Regions from separate parts of the Lysinibacillus sp. A1 genome, predicted to be linked through region 3. Evidence: riboswitches for the same ligand, from Rfam matches in the RefSeq annotation. Region 3 holds a riboswitch; each other region holds the start of a gene.
The links. A riboswitch is a leader RNA that binds a small molecule or an ion and turns the genes downstream of it on or off. The one in region 3 is predicted to bind cobalamin.
Positions count from the first base shown of each region.

Region 1 (6,839 bases), on a different contig from region 3:
GGTGTTCAGTACGGTTTAAATTATGATGAAGCCAAGCAACTTGTCCAAAAATATGGCACGAATGTGGATGCTTTATTCGATCGTGTAAAATACTTACATGAGCATGGTAGTACAATGCCACTTACTTTACATGCGATGCTATTATATGGCTTAGAAGCTGAAATGGTCTATACTCCAAGTGACTTCTTTATTCGTCGTACTGGCATGCTATATTTTGACATTGAAGCAGTCAAGCTCTATAAGCAACAAGTGCTTCAAGTGATGCAACAACACTTGAATTATACGGAGGAACAACGAAATGCTTATATGGCTGAATTAGATCAAGCCATCATGGATGCCACTATTTTCGTGAAAGAAGGGGAATAAGCGATGGAGCGTTATATTCAAATGTCGGATGGACATTTTGTATTCACACGAACACTAGAATCTAAAAGCCCTTGTATTGGACATATCCATATTTTACACGGCATGGCAGAGCATAGTGGTCGTTATTTAAAATTTGCTCACACTCTTCAAAATGCTGGCTATGTAGTGACGATGCACGATCATCGTGGACATGGTGAAACAGCTGCTTATAATGGAACTTTAGGCTTTTTCGCTGAAAATAACGGCTTTGAACGTGTTGTAGAAGATGCACATGAAGTCATTACTCAATTACATGCACCAGTTGTCGACAAACCGCTCATTATTTTTGGTCATAGTATGGGCTCATTCATTACGAGACGCTATATCCAACGGTATGGGGGACAGGTAGACAATGTTGTGCTCTGTGGAACTGGCAATGTTACAGCCTTACATGCAATTGGTAATATTGTATCCAGGGCTTTAGCAAAAGGTCTTGGTAAAGAGACAGAAAGCAGGCTCCTCAATCAATTAAGTTTTGGTAGTTTTAATAAGCAGTTTCCAAATCCGAAGACTGCCTATGATTGGCTATGCTCCGTACAGGGAGAAGTTCAAAAGTATATAGATGATCCATATTGTGGCTTTATTCCGACCAATCAATTTTTTGTAGATTTGACTACAGGCTTTTCAATATTGAATCGCAAAAAAGAGATTGCCAAAGTAAGAAAGGATCTTCCAATACTTTTGATAAGTGGCAGTCAAGATCCTGTCGGTGAACAGGGACTAGGCGTGTACGCAGTGGCAGAACAATTAGCAACTGCTGGTGTGGCGGATGTCACTGTTTATTTATTTGAAGATAAGAGACATGAAATTTTAAATGAAGACAATCAAGAAGCGGTCTTTCAAGTATTATTACGGTGGTTAAAAAAATATGATAGAAAATAAATTACAGCAGGCAGAGGTTGTAGCAATAGTGGGACCAACTGCTTCTGGAAAAACAGCATTAAGTATTGAACTTGCCAAAAAGTATAATGGAGAGATCATTAACGGTGATTCCATGCAAGTTTATAAAGGGTTAGATATAGGTACGGCGAAAATTACGGAAGAAGAGATGGAGGGAGTCCCTCATCATTTACTAAGTTTTCTGGAGCCGACAGAATCATTTTCAGTGGCCGATTATCAAAAGCTAGTAAGAGCGAAAATTGCTGACATACAAGCTCGTCATAAATTACCGATTATAGTAGGTGGCTCGGGCTTATATGTACAAGCTGTTCTGTTTGATTTTCAATTTACTGATGAAAAAGTGGATGAGGCAGCACGTCAAGCCTATTATGATGAATTAGCGAAGCTTGGTCCTGAGGCCATGCACGATAAATTAAAACAACTAGACCCTCAAACTGCAGAGGCCATTCATCCAAATAATACACGTCGTGTCATTCGCGCATTAGAGATGCTAGAATTAAACGGTGTGTCGAAGGCAGCTGAAGCTCAAAATCGAGGTGAAGTGCCTCTCTATAATCACTTGATCTTAGGGCTAGGTCAAAATATGTCACGAGACGTGCTTTATGACCGTATTAACCGCCGTGTCGATTTGATGATGGAGAATGGTCTTTTAGAAGAGGTCAGAGGGCTATGGCAACAAAATATCCGAGGTGTGCAGTCTATACAAGCCATTGGTTATAAGGAATTATATGATTATTTAGATGGTAAATGTTCGCTAGAAGGCGCTCTTGACAGCTTAAAACAAAACTCTCGCCGCTATGCAAAAAGGCAACTTACTTATTTCCGCAATAAAATGGATGTCCATTTTGTGATGACAGATGAGCAATTATAAAATTAAAGAAAAATTTCTAAAAATTACTAATTGATAAATTGGTAGAACGTGCTACTATAGGAATGAAGAGGTAGAAAGTTAGTAGGGAGGCTATTTGATGAAATCAATCAACTTGCAAGATACGTTCTTGAACCAACTACGTAAAAACAGTGTTTTTGTAACTGTATTTCTATTAAACGGATTTCAGTTAAAAGGGACTGTGAAATCATATGATAATTTTACAGTTTTATTATTGGATGCTGAAAATAAGCAGCACCTGATTTACAAGCACGCCATTTCTACATTCGTTCCAGCTAAACAAATAGAATTTTTAGAGACAGAAGCATAAAAAGATTGTTAAACAGTTAGTGTTCTCCACACTGGCTGTTTTTTTTGCTACAGGCTATAATGATAGAGGAAATAGATATTTGGAGGACGAGTTTGATGAAATCAATGGAAACAACACAATTATTAGAACTATTAGATGCAAATGAAGACCTATATATTATTGATGTACGTGAAGAGGATGAAGTTGCACATGGCATGATTCCTGGTGCTCAGCATATTGCTCTTGGGACAATCCCAGAACGTCTTGAGGAATTAGATGAAACTAAGCCATATATTATCGTTTGTAAGGCTGGTGGCCGTTCAGCTAATGCTTGTTTTTATTTAGAGGCACAAGGATTTGATGTGACAAACCTTGAAGGCGGCATGTTAGCTTACGATGGTGAATTAGAATTTAAATAATGACATAATGAAAAAAGAAAGAGTGTATACTCTTTCTTTTTTCATATGCTTATTTTTGGAGTGAGTCCATGACGAGGCTAAAGTTTTTTTCAAAGTTCATGTACGGGTTCACATTTTTTTGGCCGCGAACCTTTGAAGCATAGCTGGCAAAATTTAAACCAGCACCGTATATTTGTAAAGCGCCATTCGCAAGATCTCCCTTTTGTAAAAGCTCAATGCCATCCTTTAAGAAATTTTCACTCTCATCGAAATGACATTCCGCCATGTATTTATCTCCACTATAAAATAATTTCAAATTTTCCATAATGACATACGCTGTTTCTTCACTGATGGAAGCATCAACATTCATTAATAACTGATTAATCGGTTTCACTAACTGAGCGTAATGACTATCATAATTTTCACAAGTCTCCGCAATCGCGTTTCTTAATTCTCTTGCATTCATTCTAACTCCTCCTAAAAAGAAAATTTTATCCTTACCTATGAAGTAATTAGCGTTTCCTTTTCCCTTTATCTATAAATCGTACTCTGTAATTTTCAGAAATATGTTACAATTATATCGATGAAGGAGGGATTTTGTATGTTTCGTTCAATAGCACCCCCAACAATGTCTTTACAGTAGAATCTACTGTTAAGGCATACAATAACAGTTTGCTCATTTTCAATAGATTCTACTGTGTAGGTTAATACTTATACGTAGAAAGTAGGAATTGTAATGAGCGGAAAATTAGCGTTTGTATTATCCATGATTATTTTTGGTGCAGTTGGTGTTTTTGCCAAGTATATCCCTTTGTCTTCAAGTGAAATCGCTTTTTGGATGAGTTTAATTGGTGCTTGTTTTTTGATAGTGATTTTTATTTTTAAAAAGAAAAGTTTAACGAAAAGAAGTATTCTCAAAAATAAGTGGAAATTAATTCTTTCTAGTGTTGCCTTATGTGGGAATTGGATTTTCTTATTTCAGGCTTATAAAGAAACAACAATTGCTAATGCTGCACTCAGTTATTATTTTGCACCAATACTAGTTATCTGTTTATCTCCAATAATCTTAAAAGAGAAGCTAGTTGGCAGAAAAATACTGTATGTCTGTGTGGCTATTATCGGACTATTTTTGATTGTCCAAAGTCAAGGCACTGGAGACAGTAAACATTTTATTGGTATTGTCTACGGTCTTATCGCTGCATGCTTTTATACAGCTCTAACATTTACAAATAAATGTATATGTGGCTTAAAAGAACCGGAAAATACAATTATTCAACTATCTTTAGCAGCTTTTTTCCTTTGTTTTTATATACTTGGAACAACAGGGTTTCAGGTTATGACACTCAATTTTAAGTCAGTCCTATTATTAATGACATTAGGTATTGTCCATGCAGGGGTTGGATTTTTATTGTTCTTTTGGGGCATGTCAAAGCTGAAAGGGCAAAGTATAGCCATTCTTAGCTATATAGATCCACTGACATCATTAGTCATTTCAACGATGATTATTGGAGAAAAAATGACGCTTCTACAAATAATAGGAGCGGTACTATTATTAGGGTCAACATTGCTAAGCGAGCTAGAAAAAGAATAGGCATACAAAGTATCACATTCAAATATTGACAGAAGAAATATGCTGTCGTAGATTAAAAGTAGTTTAATACAAGCATTAGGTGCCCATTAAGGGAGAATAGGGAATAAAGTGAAAAGCTTTAGCGGACCCGCCACTGTAAAAGGGAGTTTAATAGTGAAGACCACTAGCTCATTGCTGGGAAGGTACTATGAAATGTTGAACTTAAGCCAGGAGACCTGCCTATTTGCTTGAAGAGGATATAGATGATGGAAAAGTCTGTAGTTTATTTGTCATGACAATAAACTACAGGCTTTTTATTTTGTCTTCATGAAGAACGAGAGGAGAAATGACAATGCAATTATTACATGACACAATTCAAAACATTCAAGGCGCTAATAAAAATAGTAGGGAGCAAGCAAGGAAGCGAATAGATATTCTTTGTAAGCCGCCAGGTAGCCTAGGTAAATTAGAGTCCATTGCTGTGCAGCTTTCTGGGATTACAGGACAATTATATCCTGTGATTGATCAAAAGGTGATGATTGTCTGTGCAGCAGATCATGGAGTTTGTAAGGAAGGTGTGACGACGAACCCACAAGATGTTACTTTATTTCAAACATTAAATTTCCCAAAAGGAGGTACAGGTGTTTGCGCGATTGCAAGTGTGACGAATACGAAGGTTGTAACGGTCGATGTTGGAGTAAAGGATGATCTTCCACTCAATTCGGGCGTAATCGTTCAAAAAGTAAAATATGGTACAGATAACATGGCACAAGGCCCTGCTATGTCTAGAGAGGAGGCCATTCAATCTATTGAAGCGGGGATTCGTGTGGCAACAGATGAAATCATAAAAGGAGCCAATCTACTTGGTACAGGTGAGATGGGCATCGGTAATACAACGCCGAGTACTGCGATTTTAGCTGTTTTGACTGGCTATGACCCAATTGAAATAACAGGATTTGGAGCAGGTGTTGGTCAAGGAGGAATTGCTCATAAAGCAGCGGTCATTCAAAAAGCAATTACGCTCAACAAACCCAATCCTAATGATATCATTGATGTTCTAGCTAAAGTTGGAGGGCTAGAGATTGGGGCTATGGCTGGTATCATCCTTGCAGCCGCAAGTCATCGAAAACCTGTTGTGATTGATGGATTTATTTCAACTATTGCTGCGCTTATTGCTTATCAAATTGAACCAAAAGTAAAGGATTTTATTATACCTTCTCATGCATCGGAGGAGCCAGGGGCTAAAATTGCCGCTGAATTACTAGGAGTGGAGCCCATGCTGCACATGAATATGCGGCTAGGAGAAGGTTCCGGTGCAGCCCTAGCCTTTCCCCTATTAGATGCTGCTTGCTCGATGATGAAAAATATGGTGACGCTGGAAGAAGCAATGAATCTTTTGACTAAATAGTTACTGAAAAAAAAAATAAGCGCAAATAGTTAAGGAACCATTTGTGCTTATTTAATCAATGATAGACTCTATGCCCGATTCAACCTTCGCAAAGGTAAACGCCATTTCATCATATAGGAAAGAATACGTAAGGCTGTTATTACCGCAAATAAAATATAAAGGAAGATATCTCCTGTAAAAACTTCAAACCCAATAACAAGTCCTGCGAGAGCAGCCCAAACACCATAGACTTCGTCACGAAGAACAAGTGGTTTTCGTCGAGCTAATAAGTCACGCACGATACCACCACCTGAACCAGTTAAGACCGCAGCTACAATGACAGCGCTGATCGGCATATCCAGCTTTACGGCGTAGAGTGCGCCTTGAATAGCAAATGCTGATAAGCCAATTGCATCTGTGAAATTGCCCCAACGATGCCAGTGTTGAATCAAATGATGAGGAAAAATAAAAAATATGGTAATGGCAGCAAGTGCAATTTGAAACATCATATCCTGTCCCCATAATGTCGTGACAGGTAGCCCGATAAGTAAATTTCGAATAGCCCCTCCACCAAAAGCAGTGACGATACCGAGTATATAAACACCGAATAAATCGTATTCCTCTTCCATTGCAATAATTGCCCCAGAAATAGCAAAGGCAATTGTACCAATAATACTAAAAACATCCCAAGCCATCCCTTTCACCCCTTCTATAAATAAATGAATCTCATTCCTAAAGCATAAAGATCCTGTAAGTAACAAAATCTATGAATTTAATAGCCAAAATTCATCATTAAATACTCTTCTTGAAATAAGTCCGCACATTAGCTTAGCGTAAATTTCGCTGAGAAACAATAGGCAAGTTTTACAGGGACCTATACAAATTGATAAGATGGTAATGAAATAAAGAAAAACATCTGTCATAAGCGTTCATTACAAGTAGACGATTAGGGAATTCTAGGATAATTGAGGTCCATTTAAATATGGAATCAAGTTTACGGA
Region 1 is NZ_JSZM01000012.1:563,063-569,901, forward strand. It holds gene PI85_RS12200 (glycerol-3-phosphate dehydrogenase/oxidase) at 1-366, shown strand, start outside; gene PI85_RS12205 (alpha/beta fold hydrolase) at 370-1,287, shown strand; gene miaA (tRNA (adenosine(37)-N6)-dimethylallyltransferase MiaA) at 1,274-2,176, shown strand; gene hfq (RNA chaperone Hfq) at 2,274-2,504, shown strand; gene PI85_RS12220 (rhodanese-like domain-containing protein) at 2,600-2,902, shown strand; gene PI85_RS12225 (hypothetical protein) at 2,952-3,347, opposite strand; gene PI85_RS12230 (DMT family transporter) at 3,618-4,472, shown strand; cobalamin riboswitch at 4,533-4,710, shown strand; gene cobT (nicotinate-nucleotide--dimethylbenzimidazole phosphoribosyltransferase) at 4,804-5,859, shown strand; gene PI85_RS12240 (trimeric intracellular cation channel family protein) at 5,928-6,533, opposite strand.
Region 1: another riboswitch for cobalamin. It lies ahead of cobT (nicotinate-nucleotide--dimethylbenzimidazole phosphoribosyltransferase); the one in region 3 lies ahead of PI85_RS15010 (ABC transporter substrate-binding protein).

Region 2 (6,839 bases), on a different contig from region 3:
GATTCAGCAGCAGACACGAAACCTACAGGCATACCAATAATTAAATCTGGTTTTGCTAAGCCTTCCTTAATTAAACGAATCAATTCTAGTAATGCAGTTGGGGCATTACCAATAGCATAAATACCGCCTTCATGCAATTTTGAGGCTTTTTGCATCGATATAATGGCACGCGTTGTATTTTGCTTTTTCGCTTCTACAGATACATCCTCATCCGCAATATAGCAATGTAAATCGCCACCATGTTTTTGGAAACGTTTTTTACCAGAACCACTTTCAATCATTTGCACATCCGCAATTACATGACGCCCTGCCAGAATAGACTTAACACCTGCTTCAAGTGCTCCTGGTGTAATAATAACGCTACGACCTAGCTCAAAGTCAGCAGATGCATGGATAATACGGCGCACAACCTTCCATTCATCCTCTGAAAAGTCATGCTCCCCCATTTCCTCCGCGATAATCGAGAAACTGTAATCGTAAATTTTATCTGGGTCTACTGTTAATGGTTTGAAATCTGTTTTAAAATCCATTGTTATTGCCTCCTAAAGTGTATGTTGTACAGCCTGTAACACTTCTTCAAAAGTAGAATATTGCTGGCCATATTTAATATTGGGTCTTGCAATAAGAATTGTTTCTATAGAACAAGCAAGGGCTGCCTCTAGCTTCTCGTCTACTGAGCCTACTTTGCCGCTTTCTTTGGTAATCATTAAGGTCACTCCATATTGACGGAATAATGCTTCATTTAATTCCTTTGAAAATGGGCCTTGAATGGCTACAATATCTCGCTGTGCCACACCGAGCGCCTCACATTTTTCCATATTGTCAAGTCGTGGGAGCATACGAGCAATGACTCTTGTATTTTCTAGGCCTTGTAAAACTTTCGTAAATGTAGCAAGCGTTTTACTACCTGTTGTCAGCATAATGACACCACGCTTTTCTGCTGCTAGCTGAGCTGCTTCCTCATAATCCTTCACGACTGTAATAAGTGGGTGTGCATAATGTTCATGAGCACGTTCATAGCGAATATAAGGCACTTGCGCTTTTTCAGCTGCTGCCATGGCATTTTTCGATGCCTCTTCTGCAAATGGATGAGAGGCATCTACGACCAATTGAAAGCCTTGTTCCGATATAATAGTCGCCATTTCTTCCGCTGTAAGTCGCCCTATTAAATGAGGTAAGCCAGCGTCAGCAAGACTAGAGGCTGCCGATTCCGTCACAACGGTGGCAGTTACAGCATGTCCCGTCCTTTTCAGTTCAAGGCCTAAATTCCTTGCATCACTCGTCCCTGCTAACATGAAAATCATTTTACTGGCTCCTCTTCATGATGATGGTGATGATGGTGATGATCGTGTCCATGATCATGATCGTGGTGGTGATTATGGTCATGATGGTGATCATGGTCGTGATCATGATGGTGATGATGATGTGCATGCCCATGAATAGCAGCGTAAGCCCGATAATCTTCAAGATCCTTCATACCTGTTGATGTACCATTCACCGCTTGCTCAATACGTTCTAATAGAACATTTTGTAAACGTTCATGGTAGCCAAAGTAGTTGGCAATTTGAATCTCACTTGTTGGAAATTGCTCATTGAATTTCTCACACATAACATGCATACGCTCCATTAAAATACCTGTGAATAAAAAGTAAGGAAGCATAATAATTTTTTTAGCACCTAGTTTGACACAGCGTTCAATGCCTTCTTCAACACGTGGGTCCGTTACGCCCATAAAGGCACTTTCTACGTATTTAACAGGTAGTTTTTCCCATAGCAATCGTGTAATTTTATAGAAATCTCCATTTGCATAAGGATCACTGCCTCCTCGAGCAATTAATAAAATGGCTGTGTCTTCCTGTTCTTGTTCAGTATCAAATCCAATTTCAACTAAACGATCTTGTAATATCGCAAATATTTCTTCATGAATGCCAATTGTTTGACCATATGTGAATGTGATATTCGGATAATGCTCACGAGCATGCTCGATTTCTGCTGGAATATGTAGCTTGGAATGACCTGCATGAAGTAAAATAATCGGGATGACATGTACCTCTGAAGCACCCTTTTTCACACAGTTTGTAATACCTTCTTCAATATTAGGAGAAGCAAATTCAAGGAAACATGTTTCCACTAAATATTGTTCATCAATGCGAGATTTCATTTGCTCGATAAATGTACGCACCTCATCATTTCCTGCTGCTAAACGGCTGCCATGGCCAACAAATAATATAGCTTTCATCACTTTTCTCCTCACTAGTCGCCGCACGGAGCTGGCTCTATTTTTATTTTGGAAGACATATCTTGATACGTAAAATGCAATATCTTTTTCACCCGCTTGAAGTATTTAAATAGACGTTCGTTTGGATGCGCATTGGCTTTATATTCTTCAATAATATCTGTAATTAAAGGGATTAATTGATCAGGCTCCAAACCTTCTACAACAGGCTGTGCTGCATGAGCCGTACGTCCGACTGGCTTCGCCCCAATAAAGACATCAAATTTACTTTTGCGATAAACAATCCCAATATCATCAAACACGGCTCGATAACAAGCCATCCCACAGCCATTGAAGCCAATATTTAACGTTTTCGGTAATGACATACCACCAAGCTTTTCTTGAATTTCCTCCGCATACGGAATGGAATCTGCTTTTTCACCGTAGCAAAAATCACAAGCCTTCAACGACAACACATCACCAATTGGTGCTAATAAAAAGCCTACTTCCTGTAATTTCTCAGTGATACGTTCAGGCGTTGTTGTAGGTATTTTTAAATGGATTTGATGATCTGGTGTATATTCCATTGATCCTTCTTCTCCTACGACCTCTGCTAACGTCATCATTTGCTGTGGTGTGAAAAATTTATTGGCCACGCCAGGGCTCACTGCCAATTCAAAAATTGATTCTATTTTTTGTTGTACAAGCTTTGGCGTAGCCTTGATAGCACTTGTTCCCTTTACCATTGCAAGCGCAGCTGTAGCCATTTCAAGTGCTGTTTTTTGCGGCTTTGGCATAACGGCTATACTGGGTTTATTCATTCTCCCTGCATTAGGGTCTGCCGCAAAGTCATTTCGTGCTGTTCCTGTCTCTTGATTCATCGCCCATGGCTCATTTTCTTCCCGTAAGCGTTGATGTGGACGTAATGGCTGTTTTTCCTCGCCAAGTGTATATTTACGTTGGTAGCCACGCGGTGTAATCATTTTATTATCATAGAAGAACGTAGATGAGTTTCCGATAATAACCGTTGTCAGCATACCAATATCATGTTCCAACATTTTTGCCAATGTCGTCATCGTCACTTCCTGACGTTCTCGATAGGCACTTTTTACAAGCCCTACTGGTGTGTCAGGAGAACGATATTCTAAAAGAATTCGTTGCGCTTCGACAATTTGTCTTGTACGGCGACCACTTTTAGGATTGTATAAAGCAATAACAAAATCGGCCATAGCTGCGGCTTCCACACGCTTCGCAATTAAATTCCATGGCGTAAGATGGTCACTCAAACTAATGGTACAAGCATCATGCATAATGGGTGCACCAAGTAAACTAGCACATGAATTGATAGCTGAAATACCTGGGACAATCTCCACTTCAATACCAGTTGCCTCTGTCCAGCCTAGCTCAATTAATACTTCATACACTAATCCCGCCATACCATAAACGCCCGCATCTCCACTCGAAATGACCGAAACAATACTTCCTGCCTCTGCTTGACGAACGGCCTCCTGAGCACGTGACACTTCCTCTGTCATACCTGTACTGACAATGGATTTTGCGCTGACTAAATCTTGAATCAGCTCAACATAGGTTTTATAGCCTATGATCATATCACTTTGTTGTAAAGCCTCTACTGCACGTGTCGTAATATGCTTAAAGTCTCCAGGCCCAAAGCCTACTACGAAAATTTTCCCTTTTTGCGCCATGTTTTTACCCCTCTTTCACCTTTTCAATCCCTTTAATGGCTGTCGTTTGCGCTGTTCGCTGTAATGTCCCTTCTCGAAGTGTAAAAACATGATCGTTATATAAGGATTCATGATGCAAATCCTGTACAAGTGTTCTAGCATGCTCCGTTGATGGTACACGATACCAATTCCCCTGAGGGTAAGCAATTACAACACAAGCATCCTTGCATCGTCCATTACAGCGCGTTCTTGTCGTATGTATTTCTTTATCTAGTGCGTTACGCTGTATTTCATCTCGTATAGCTTGGGTAATTTCCTCCCCACCCTTGTTCATACAGCTACTGCCATTGCAAATAAAGAGATGTGTTTTCATCCCCTCTAAATTCCACGTTGTCATCTTATATCTCCCCTCATTTGCTTTTGGAAAAAAGAAAAAACCTTTACTCTGCCGAAGAGTAAAGGTTTGTAGAAGCCAAATAAAAACGAATAGATTGAAAGACAGATCCTCGCTTTTGCTTCAACTTCTCCCTCCGAAAAGTTTGCATGCACAATCTGATAAGCAGGTTTCCTGACTTAAGCTTCATTTTACTGTCGCACCTTCCCTAGTTTGCACAGGTGGCATTGCGATTTCATCAGCTATTACAGTAGCGGGGGCTGTATTGGACTTTCACCAATTTCCCTATTATCTCGAGTTCTTCGAGCACTTATCGACGTTTTATATGAAATTTTTAATCGTATATATAATAGAAAACTGTCTTAATCATATCTTATTATTTTAAAATTTCAATATTTCTTTAAAAAATCATGACAAATTTATCAATTTCATAGGAGGGTTGAAAGCTATTAAAAAATTGAATTTGCCTTCTTTAATCCTAAAAAACGTTAGTTATCAGAATTTTCGACATTGATATTCTATTTTTAATTTTTTATAAAAAAAGTATAGCATATTTATGGAAATTCGTGATACACTTTGTCGTGAAATCTCACAACTTACTATTTTTCGGTGTAAAATGCTCGTCATTTTGCTTAAAAGGGAAGCCGGTTTAAGTCCGGCGCGGTCCCGCCACTGTAATAGGGAGCTTTATAGAACATGTCACTGTCCAATAGATGGGAAGACCTATAAAGTGTTGAACTAGAGCCAGGAGACCTGCCGAAAATAAGTGATCGTTTCAGCCTACGAGGATAGGTGTGCGGCTTAGCAGATGAAAATGTTATTTGCTTTTTTAGCTATGCACTTTTCCAACAACGGAAAAGTGCTTTTTTATTACGCACGCTACATTCTAAAAATCTATTTACAGTTTGGAGGAAGAAAATTGAAGCTGTCTTGGTGGAAATTTAGTTATTTTCTATTGGCTTTTTTAATGGTGCCAAAGCGTGCCTTCGCCATGCATATCATGGAAGGGTTTTTACCAATCGAATGGGCTATTTTTTGGTGGGCAATCTCCATCCCATTTATTATTTTAGGATTGCGCTCTATTCGTAAAACAATTGAAGAAAACCCTGAAACAAAAATGATTCTGGGGCTGTCCGGTGCGTTTGCCTTTGTCCTATCAGCCTTAAAAATCCCTTCAGTTACAGGGAGCTGCTCACATCCAACAGGAGTAGGTCTCGGGACAGTATTATTTGGACCGTTAGCGATGAGTGTCATCGGGACAATTGTTTTATTATTCCAATCTTTACTTTTAGCACATGGTGGGATCACAACATTAGGGGCTAATGCTTTTTCGATGGCTATCGTAGGCCCGTTTATCGCCTACTTTGTATTTAAAGGGGCGCAACAAATGGGGTTATCGTTTTCATTAGCTGTTTTCTTTGCGGCTATGCTTGGGGATTTAGGTACATATGTGGTGACTTCCGTTCAATTAGCACTAGCCTTCCCATCTGAAGTTGGAGGCTTTATGGCTTCCTTTACAAAGTTCGCAAGTATTTTTGCCTTAACACAAATCCCATTAGCTGTGAGTGAAGGAATATTAACAGTTATTGTCATGAACTTCTTGAAAAAATATAATATTAGCGAATTAAAATCTTTACGTGTTTTCTCTACAAAGGAGGCGCACTAATATGAAACGAAATTTATTACTTTTAGCCATCGTGGTGCTATTGGCCATTATCCCTCTTTTCGTCCAAAAAGGAGCAGAATTTGGAGGAGCCGACGGTGAAGCAGAAGCAGCCATTGGGGAAATCAATGCAGAATATGAGCCATGGTTTGATAGTTTGTGGGAACCACCTAGTGGTGAAATTGAAAGCTTATTATTCGTGCTACAAGCAGCTATTGGTGCTGGTTTTATCGGCTACTTTATTGGCTATATGCGTGGCAAGCATAAAGAAGGTTAAGGATTATGTTACTCATTGATAAGTATGCGTATCTCAATAAGCTAGCGTTCGTTCATCCGCTAGAAAAAATGATATTTTCATTAGGACTACTTTTATTCACGCTTATTATGAGAGATGAACGACTTTCACTCATTACATTTTTTGTAATGAGTGCTTTTATCATTTGGGGCGCGAAAATTCCACTAAACTATTATGCGAAGCTATTATTACTACCTGGTTTTTTCTTATTCACAAGTCTCTTATCCATCATTATTTCGATAGCGCCAGCAGCGCATACATTACCAGCCCATATGGGGGCATTTACGTATATGAACTGGACAATTTTTATTGGGAGAGCCAGTATCGCTACCGCCCAGCAACTATTCTTTATTGTACTTGGCAGTATAAGTTGCTTATATTTTTTAATTTTAACGACATCAGTACAAGGAATATGTTATGTGCTCCGACAATGGCGGCTCCCTACTTTATTAGTTGAGCTAGTAGAACTCACCTATCGTTTTATTTTTATTTTTTTAGAAAGCATGCAAAAAATTCATTTGGCCCAGCAAGCCCGGCTTGGCTACCACTCACCCATGCAATGGTTACGTTCAGTATCCATGCTAATT
Region 2 is NZ_JSZM01000011.1:211,916-218,754, forward strand. It holds gene PI85_RS08805 (precorrin-8X methylmutase) at 1-530, opposite strand, end outside; gene cobK (precorrin-6A reductase) at 543-1,304, opposite strand; gene PI85_RS08815 (sirohydrochlorin chelatase) at 1,301-2,239, opposite strand; gene cobJ (precorrin-3B C(17)-methyltransferase) at 2,254-3,921, opposite strand; gene PI85_RS08825 (ferredoxin) at 3,926-4,297, opposite strand; cobalamin riboswitch at 4,441-4,623, opposite strand; cobalamin riboswitch at 4,885-5,070, shown strand; gene PI85_RS08830 (energy-coupling factor ABC transporter permease) at 5,214-5,960, shown strand; gene PI85_RS08835 (energy-coupling factor ABC transporter substrate-binding protein) at 5,962-6,234, shown strand; gene cbiQ (cobalt ECF transporter T component CbiQ) at 6,240-6,839, shown strand, end outside.
Region 2: another riboswitch for cobalamin. It lies ahead of PI85_RS08825 (ferredoxin); the one in region 3 lies ahead of PI85_RS15010 (ABC transporter substrate-binding protein).

Region 3 (6,839 bases):
GTAAAATGCCCAGACAACCGCTACCAAAATCATTAAGACAACAAGTTCTTGGAAGAATGTAAAGACACCATAGAAAATACCAAGCGGTAAATGTGAGCCTGGTGCTAATCCTTTCCAAATTAAATCAATCGCCCCTAGCTGTACCATTAAAAATCCATAGAAAAACATTACATGGATTAAACCACTCTTTGGATCTTTTAATAGCTTGTTTTGGCCAAATACATTGACCATAATATAGCGAAGTCGTTCTTTTACACTTTCATCAAACTCAACCTTTTTCCCCAATTGCACATACTTATAGCGTGTTTTCAACAGATAGAAGAACAATCCTACTGCATAAAGTACAACCACGACTGTTAAGACAATGTTAGCAATTAATAATGGACTCATGGTTGGTCCCCCCTTGTTTGTCGTAATTTTTCTCTCTTTGTGATAAATTTGCTACCTCATACGGAAATGTTCATCACTTTGATATTATATTCCTATTCTAATAAATGAGTGAGCATTCAGTCAACATAAAACGGAAATATTTCTGATAATTTTATATTCTTACATTTTACAAGAAAAAAAGCCACCCTGATTTTTTTCAAAGTAGCATTTTTTACTTTCTGTAGAAAACTAAATTTTATTTTTTAAAAACATTTCCACTGCGAATATATTCAACATCCGCAACATTTAATCGAGCATTTACTACACGAGCAGCTGCAAATAAATAATCTGATAATCGATTTAAATATTTTTGTACAACTTTTGGCACATCTTCAACTTCTTTCATAAGTGTCACCATCTCACGCTCTGCTCGCCGAGCAACCGTACGCGCAATGTGTAAAGTTGCAGCTGCTGGTGCTCCTCCTGGCAAAATAAAACGTTGTAATGGTGGCGCCTCATCTGATAGTGCATCAATACGAGTCTCTAGCACCTCAATTGGTTGTTCAGTAAGCTTATAATGTCGTTCTTTCATCACGTTTGCTAGATCACCACCAGCATCGAACAGTTCATGTTGAATAGTTTCTAAATCCGTTAAAATATCCTTGAATAGCGCTTGATCTAATTCACTTACAGCTTTACCAATAAAAGAATTTAATTCATCAATAGCCCCATACGTTTCAACACGTAAACTATCTTTATCAACGCGTCCTCCTATAAGACTTGTTTTACCCGTATCCCCTGTTTTTGTGTACAGCTTCATTTCGCTCATCTCCTAAAATTGATTTTTGTAATTTCTGATAGCCTGAACCGTAGTTTCAAAAACACCCTTTGCAATCATTTTACCAACTTCCGTAATAGGACCACCATATAACATTTCTTTCCCTTTTTGAGTTGCTGCAATTAAAAGGCTATCTGTAGCAGTACCTGTAGCAATCGTTCCACTACGCTCATCACGAATATTTTCTGATTGCATAGCTTTCGTTTTCGCTTCTGTAGCTGTCATCATGGCCTGAAAAAATGCTTCCTCCGATAAACAGCCGTTGATAATTACCCATGTATTAATAGTACCAATATATGGTTTATCCTGCCTTTCGTGCACACGAGATACATCTACTGCATTCCCTACACCAGCAGTAACAGCTACTATCACACTGCCAAATGGTGCAGAAATTTCATTGATCGCCACAAGAGCTGTTGGCACTGCTGTCAGCATGACAACTGTATTCGTAGGCGAAAAATGGCCTCTTTGCAAAAATTCATTAACCTCTCTCTTTACATCACTAATCACATAATCACTAGGAACAGAGCGGTTTAACAAGCAATTATGCCATCCAATTCCAGGGTTATGGACAGCAGAGGATACCGTTTTTATAGGAATCTCTGACTGAAGCTGAATAAAGTGTTCCGTTATTATAAAATGTTCTTTTTTTATTACAGCTCGCTGTTGATAGTCGCTTGCTGCAGGCATCATCGTAATTTGCGGTTTAGGAATTTCTGGATGAGCATAAGTAGCTACTCGTGCTTGATAAATTTCTTCAATCTGAGAAGCAATTAATACTTCATGTGGTGCCCCGAAAGCTCTCATTTGTCCACTTTCCATGAGCAATAATTCATCACAATAGAGAGAGGCTAAATTCATATCATGTAATACCATCACTACCGTTAAACCACACTCCACAGCTTCCTTCCGCACCATATCTAAAATTTGCCGCTGATGGGCAATGTCTAAATGATTTGTCGGCTCATCTAGCAGTAAAATTTCCGCAGTTTGAGCAAGAGCCTGTGCAACAAAAACTCTTTGCTGTTCACCACCCGATAAGAATTCCATCGGTGTATGCTCATAACGTTTTATGCCTGTTTGCAGCATTGCATGTTGAACTGCTTGTTCATCTTGCTCAGACCAACTTGAAAAAAAGCCTGTTTGATGTGGATAACGTCCAAGCGAAATAGCCTCTCTTACACTGTTTGAGAAAGCGTTCGCATGGAGCTGTGGTAAAACAGCCATTTTTTTTGCTAAAGCACGGGCATTGTAGGAAAGAATGCTTTTTCCATCAATAGAAATCGTGCCCTCAACTGCTGGTAGAATACCACTCATTACCTTTAATAATGTTGATTTCCCACTACCATTTGGCCCTAAAATGCCAAGAATCTTTCCTTTTCCAACTGTAAAGCTTATATCATTGACGATCGGTACGTCTTCATAACCACCTGATAGATGTTCAACAACAATCACGCCCGTACCCCCTTGCCTCTTCGTTGCTTATAAAAAATATAGGAAAAAACAGGCGCTCCAATAAATGCAGTAATGACACCAATGGGCAGTTCCCTTGGCAAGATGATGGTTCTTGCAACTAAATCACAAATAATAAGTAATGTTGCCCCATTAAAAAATGATAATGGAAGTAAATGACGGTGATCAGAACCCCAAATCATTCTTGTCATATGTGGTACAACTAACCCTACAAAGCCAATTGTGCCTGAAACAGCAACTGCTGCTCCAGTTAGCATGGAGCCACCTACTAAAATCAAATACTTACTTCGCTTTACATTGACACCTAAATGCTTCGCTCTTTCTTCCCCATATAACAAAACATTAAGCTCACGTCTCTGTGTCCACAGCATAAGGGAACCAACAATGACAAATGGGATAATCATTTGAACATACGGCCAGCCACGCATAGAAACAGAACCGAGTAGCCAGCCGATTACTTGGCGCAGTTCCTCTCCCGATAAAGCAATCATTAACGAGATTAACGATCCTAAAAATGAACTAAAGATAACACCTGTTAAAATCAGTGTTTCCATCTTTAAAGAACGGTCCACTACTCTAGCAAAGCTCATCACTATCACCATTGTAATGATTGCGCCTATCATGCTAAAGGTAGGTAAGGCATACAAGCCTACAACAGGCATAGAAATACTAAAAAAGATTGTCATGACTGCGCCGACAGAAGCACCAGATGAAATACCTAATGTATATGGATCTGCTAATGGATTTTTGAGCAAGCCTTGGAAAGCCGCTCCCGCAATGGCGAGAGAAGCTCCTACTAGCCCCGCTAAAAGCACACGGGGCAGGCGAATTTTCCAAAAGATATTGGCAGCTGTTTCATCAACTGACTGATTCCACAACACTTCTATCGGAATATGAACAGAGCCTATAGCGACGCCACACCAGATGCTAATGATAAGAAGCGTACATGTTAATACATAGGCTGTTGCTACTTTTTTCACTTAAATACCTCAGGGTAGATAGCTTTTGCTAATTCCTCAAGGCCATCCGCTAAACGTGGTCCCTGACGGCTTGTTGTGCTTTCATCTACTTGCACAATAGCATTATTTTTCACTGCATTTATTGTATCGAAACCAGCACGCTTTGGTATTTTTGTTAAAATATCAGGTACATAACTATATGTCACCACGATGACATCTGGATTTTTTGTGATAATTTGTTCTGCACCAATTTCATACCAATTATCACCGTCTGCTGCTACATTTTTTGCATGGATCATCTCCAGCATTGCGTTCATAAATGTGCCTTGTCCAGCTGTATAAATATTAGGTTCATCAGAGGCTTCTACAAAAACGTTCTTAGGTTCAACGTCTTTCACTTTCCCCTGAACCTCTTCCACTTTCGCCTTCATGTCAGCAATGATTTTTTCGGCTTCTGGTAATTTCCCTGTAGCACGCCCAAGCTGTTCAATCGTTGTATAGGTTTCATTAAAATCTTGGGCATTTTTTACAACAAATACTTTCACGTCCGCCGATTCTAGCTGTGCTATAGCTGATTCCGAAAGAGACATGCTAGATTCATGAGCAAAAACGATATCTGGCTTTAAGGCAATAATTTGTTCAATATTGTACTCCATGCCACCAACTTTTTCTTTTTCAGCTACCTCTGGTGGATAATCGTCGTTGTCTGTAACCCCTACTATTTCATCCTTTAAACCTAGGCCAAACAATATTTCTGTATTACTTGGAATAAGTGACACTATTTTCTCAGGAGGAGCCTCTAGTGTAATATCCTTCCCAATAGCATCCGTTATAGTCATAGGGAATGTTGCTTCTTCCGCCTTAGATGTTTCTTGTTGTGTTTGTTCTTTTGTAGGTGTGGAATTGTCTTTTTGTGCCTCTTGTCCACAAGCTGCTAGCAACCCTATCGTTAAAAATGCCGATACCCCTATTTTCCAAAATTTCTTCATGTGAATCCTCCTTCGTTGATTTGTGCGTTCAGGTGTTAGAAATATTGTTCCATCAAAATAAGACCCCTCATCTTCGAATGATGAGGGGTCAAAATCGCACCAAAAAACTGATACAAAATCCACCATCCTATCCTCGTAGGCTGTCATGTCTATGCTATAAAGGCAGGTCTCCTGGCTTGTGCATTACGTTTTTTCAAGCCTTCCCGAAATCTTCAGTGGCATCATTTGAAAAAACTCACACTTACAGTGGCGGGACCGCATCGGAATTACACCGATTTCCCTTTTCACTTTACATAAGTAAAGAACCTTTATACTATTCAGTTGATTTTATTATACATGAAATTAAAAAAAGTCGCCTCTATATCAAGGCGACTCCAAAGGTTATTAGACGATTTCAGCAAAATACTGTACGGTTTTCATCGGAGCACCAATCGTTCGTAATGACCAAGTTTGCTCTAAATAAACATCCGCTAGTTTGTCATATTTCCCACCAAATTTTTGTGCCCACTCAACGGCTACGACACTTTCATATAATTGAGCCATTTTTTTGGCAACATCCTTTGCTTCAAACGTTTTTGTCGCTTCATCGAGAGTACTAAAAATTTGTAAGGTTGCCGATAGTTTAGTTAATTGCTCTTGAACGATTTTCACTAATGAATGGTCTGTTAAAACTTCTAATCGCGCGCCCATCTCTTGAATAAACAATTCATGTGCCCTGTATTTATCCACTAAGCGAATAAGCTCCAAAGCTAGTATATTAGACGTACCCTCCCATACCGTCAACACTTGCGCATCTCTCAGTAAGCGTGGTGTTACAAAGTCCTCAATATAGCCATTCCCTCCATGTAGCTCAATTGCTTCACTTGCATAATGGACCGCTTGCTCTGCCGTTTCCTTTTTCATAATGGCAATATATAAACGGTTCATGATGATGTCTTGTTCTGTTCCCTGACCACTTGTCACTTTATCGTATAATTGAATAAGATCAAAAATCGTGGCTACTTCTACATGCAGCTTAGCGGCATATTTACCTAATGTATCCTGGATCATAGGATACTGTGTTAAAGGTTTACCAAAGGCATATCGATTTGACACATAGTGCTTCGCCTCTAAGAAGCCACGGCGCATAATACCAATGGATGCCACAGCATTACAAATTCTTGATAAATTAAGCGCCTCCAGCATATAATAAATCCCTTTATTTTGATCACCAACTACATACGCGAGTGCTCCATCAAACTCAACCTCACCAGATGGAACGGCTTTCACACCTAATTTATCTTTTAGTCGTCGAATACGAAGATGGTTAGCCGATCCATCTTCATTTCGCCATGGAACTGCAAATAGGGTTAATCCTTTAGAGCCTGCTTGTGCACCCTCTATTCGTGCCAATACCATTGCAACCCCACACATCCCTGCATTGGAGGCAAAATACTTTTCACCATAGAGGCGGTATTCATTCTCCACAAGTTTTGCTTCTACTACATTCGCACCAACATCCGAGCCTCCTTGTCGCTCTGTTAAAAAAGTCGCTCCCTCATATAGCTCCATATCGCCTGTTGCACAAACATGCGGTAAGAAGCGCTGCTTAACTTCTTCCTCTGCATAATGGTCTAATAAATAGGCAGTGGCCATCGTTAACGTCACAGGGCAATAAAAACCGGGCTCTGCATGTGACAGTAAATAACCTTGTGCAAAACTATAGACATAATTCCCTTTGTGACCTAGTTGGGGAATATCTTTATGCACATAGCCAACAATCCCCGTATTATATGTCTCCTCAATTGTTTTTTTGTAGCCGTCATTGACCCATACCTCTGAAACCTCTTCGCCATAGGCATTATACCTTTGAAGGCGAGGCTCTCCTTGTCGATCAGTATGTTTCGCCCTCACGTCTATAGCACCCGCACATAGCTCACCAAAGTCCATCAATTCCCGATGCGCATAAGATAAAAATTCTTTATCCAGCATCATTTCCAACACTTTTTGAAGCGTATCATCATCTGTAAAGAAATTGCTTGTGCCTGCTATTTCCTGTTGTAAAACTTTCATGCTATCTCACCTCTTGTCCTTTCAAAGATTGTTTTAAAATTTTGCCTGACGCATTCCTTGGTAGCGCTTCCACTTTTTCGAAAATACGCGGTATTTTATACTTAGCAAGCTGCCCCTCTAAATGATCTTTTAGAGCCTCTTCATTAATATCCTGTTTAG
Region 3 is NZ_JSZM01000017.1:82,929-89,767, reverse strand. It holds gene PI85_RS15030 (heterodisulfide reductase-related iron-sulfur binding cluster) at 1-390, opposite strand, end outside; gene PI85_RS15025 (cob(I)yrinic acid a,c-diamide adenosyltransferase) at 626-1,189, opposite strand; gene PI85_RS15020 (adenosylcobinamide amidohydrolase) at 1,202-2,662, opposite strand; gene PI85_RS15015 (iron ABC transporter permease) at 2,659-3,660, opposite strand; gene PI85_RS15010 (ABC transporter substrate-binding protein) at 3,657-4,628, opposite strand; cobalamin riboswitch at 4,772-4,953, opposite strand; gene PI85_RS15005 (acyl-CoA dehydrogenase family protein) at 5,013-6,680, opposite strand; gene PI85_RS15000 (class I adenylate-forming enzyme family protein) at 6,682-6,839, opposite strand, start outside.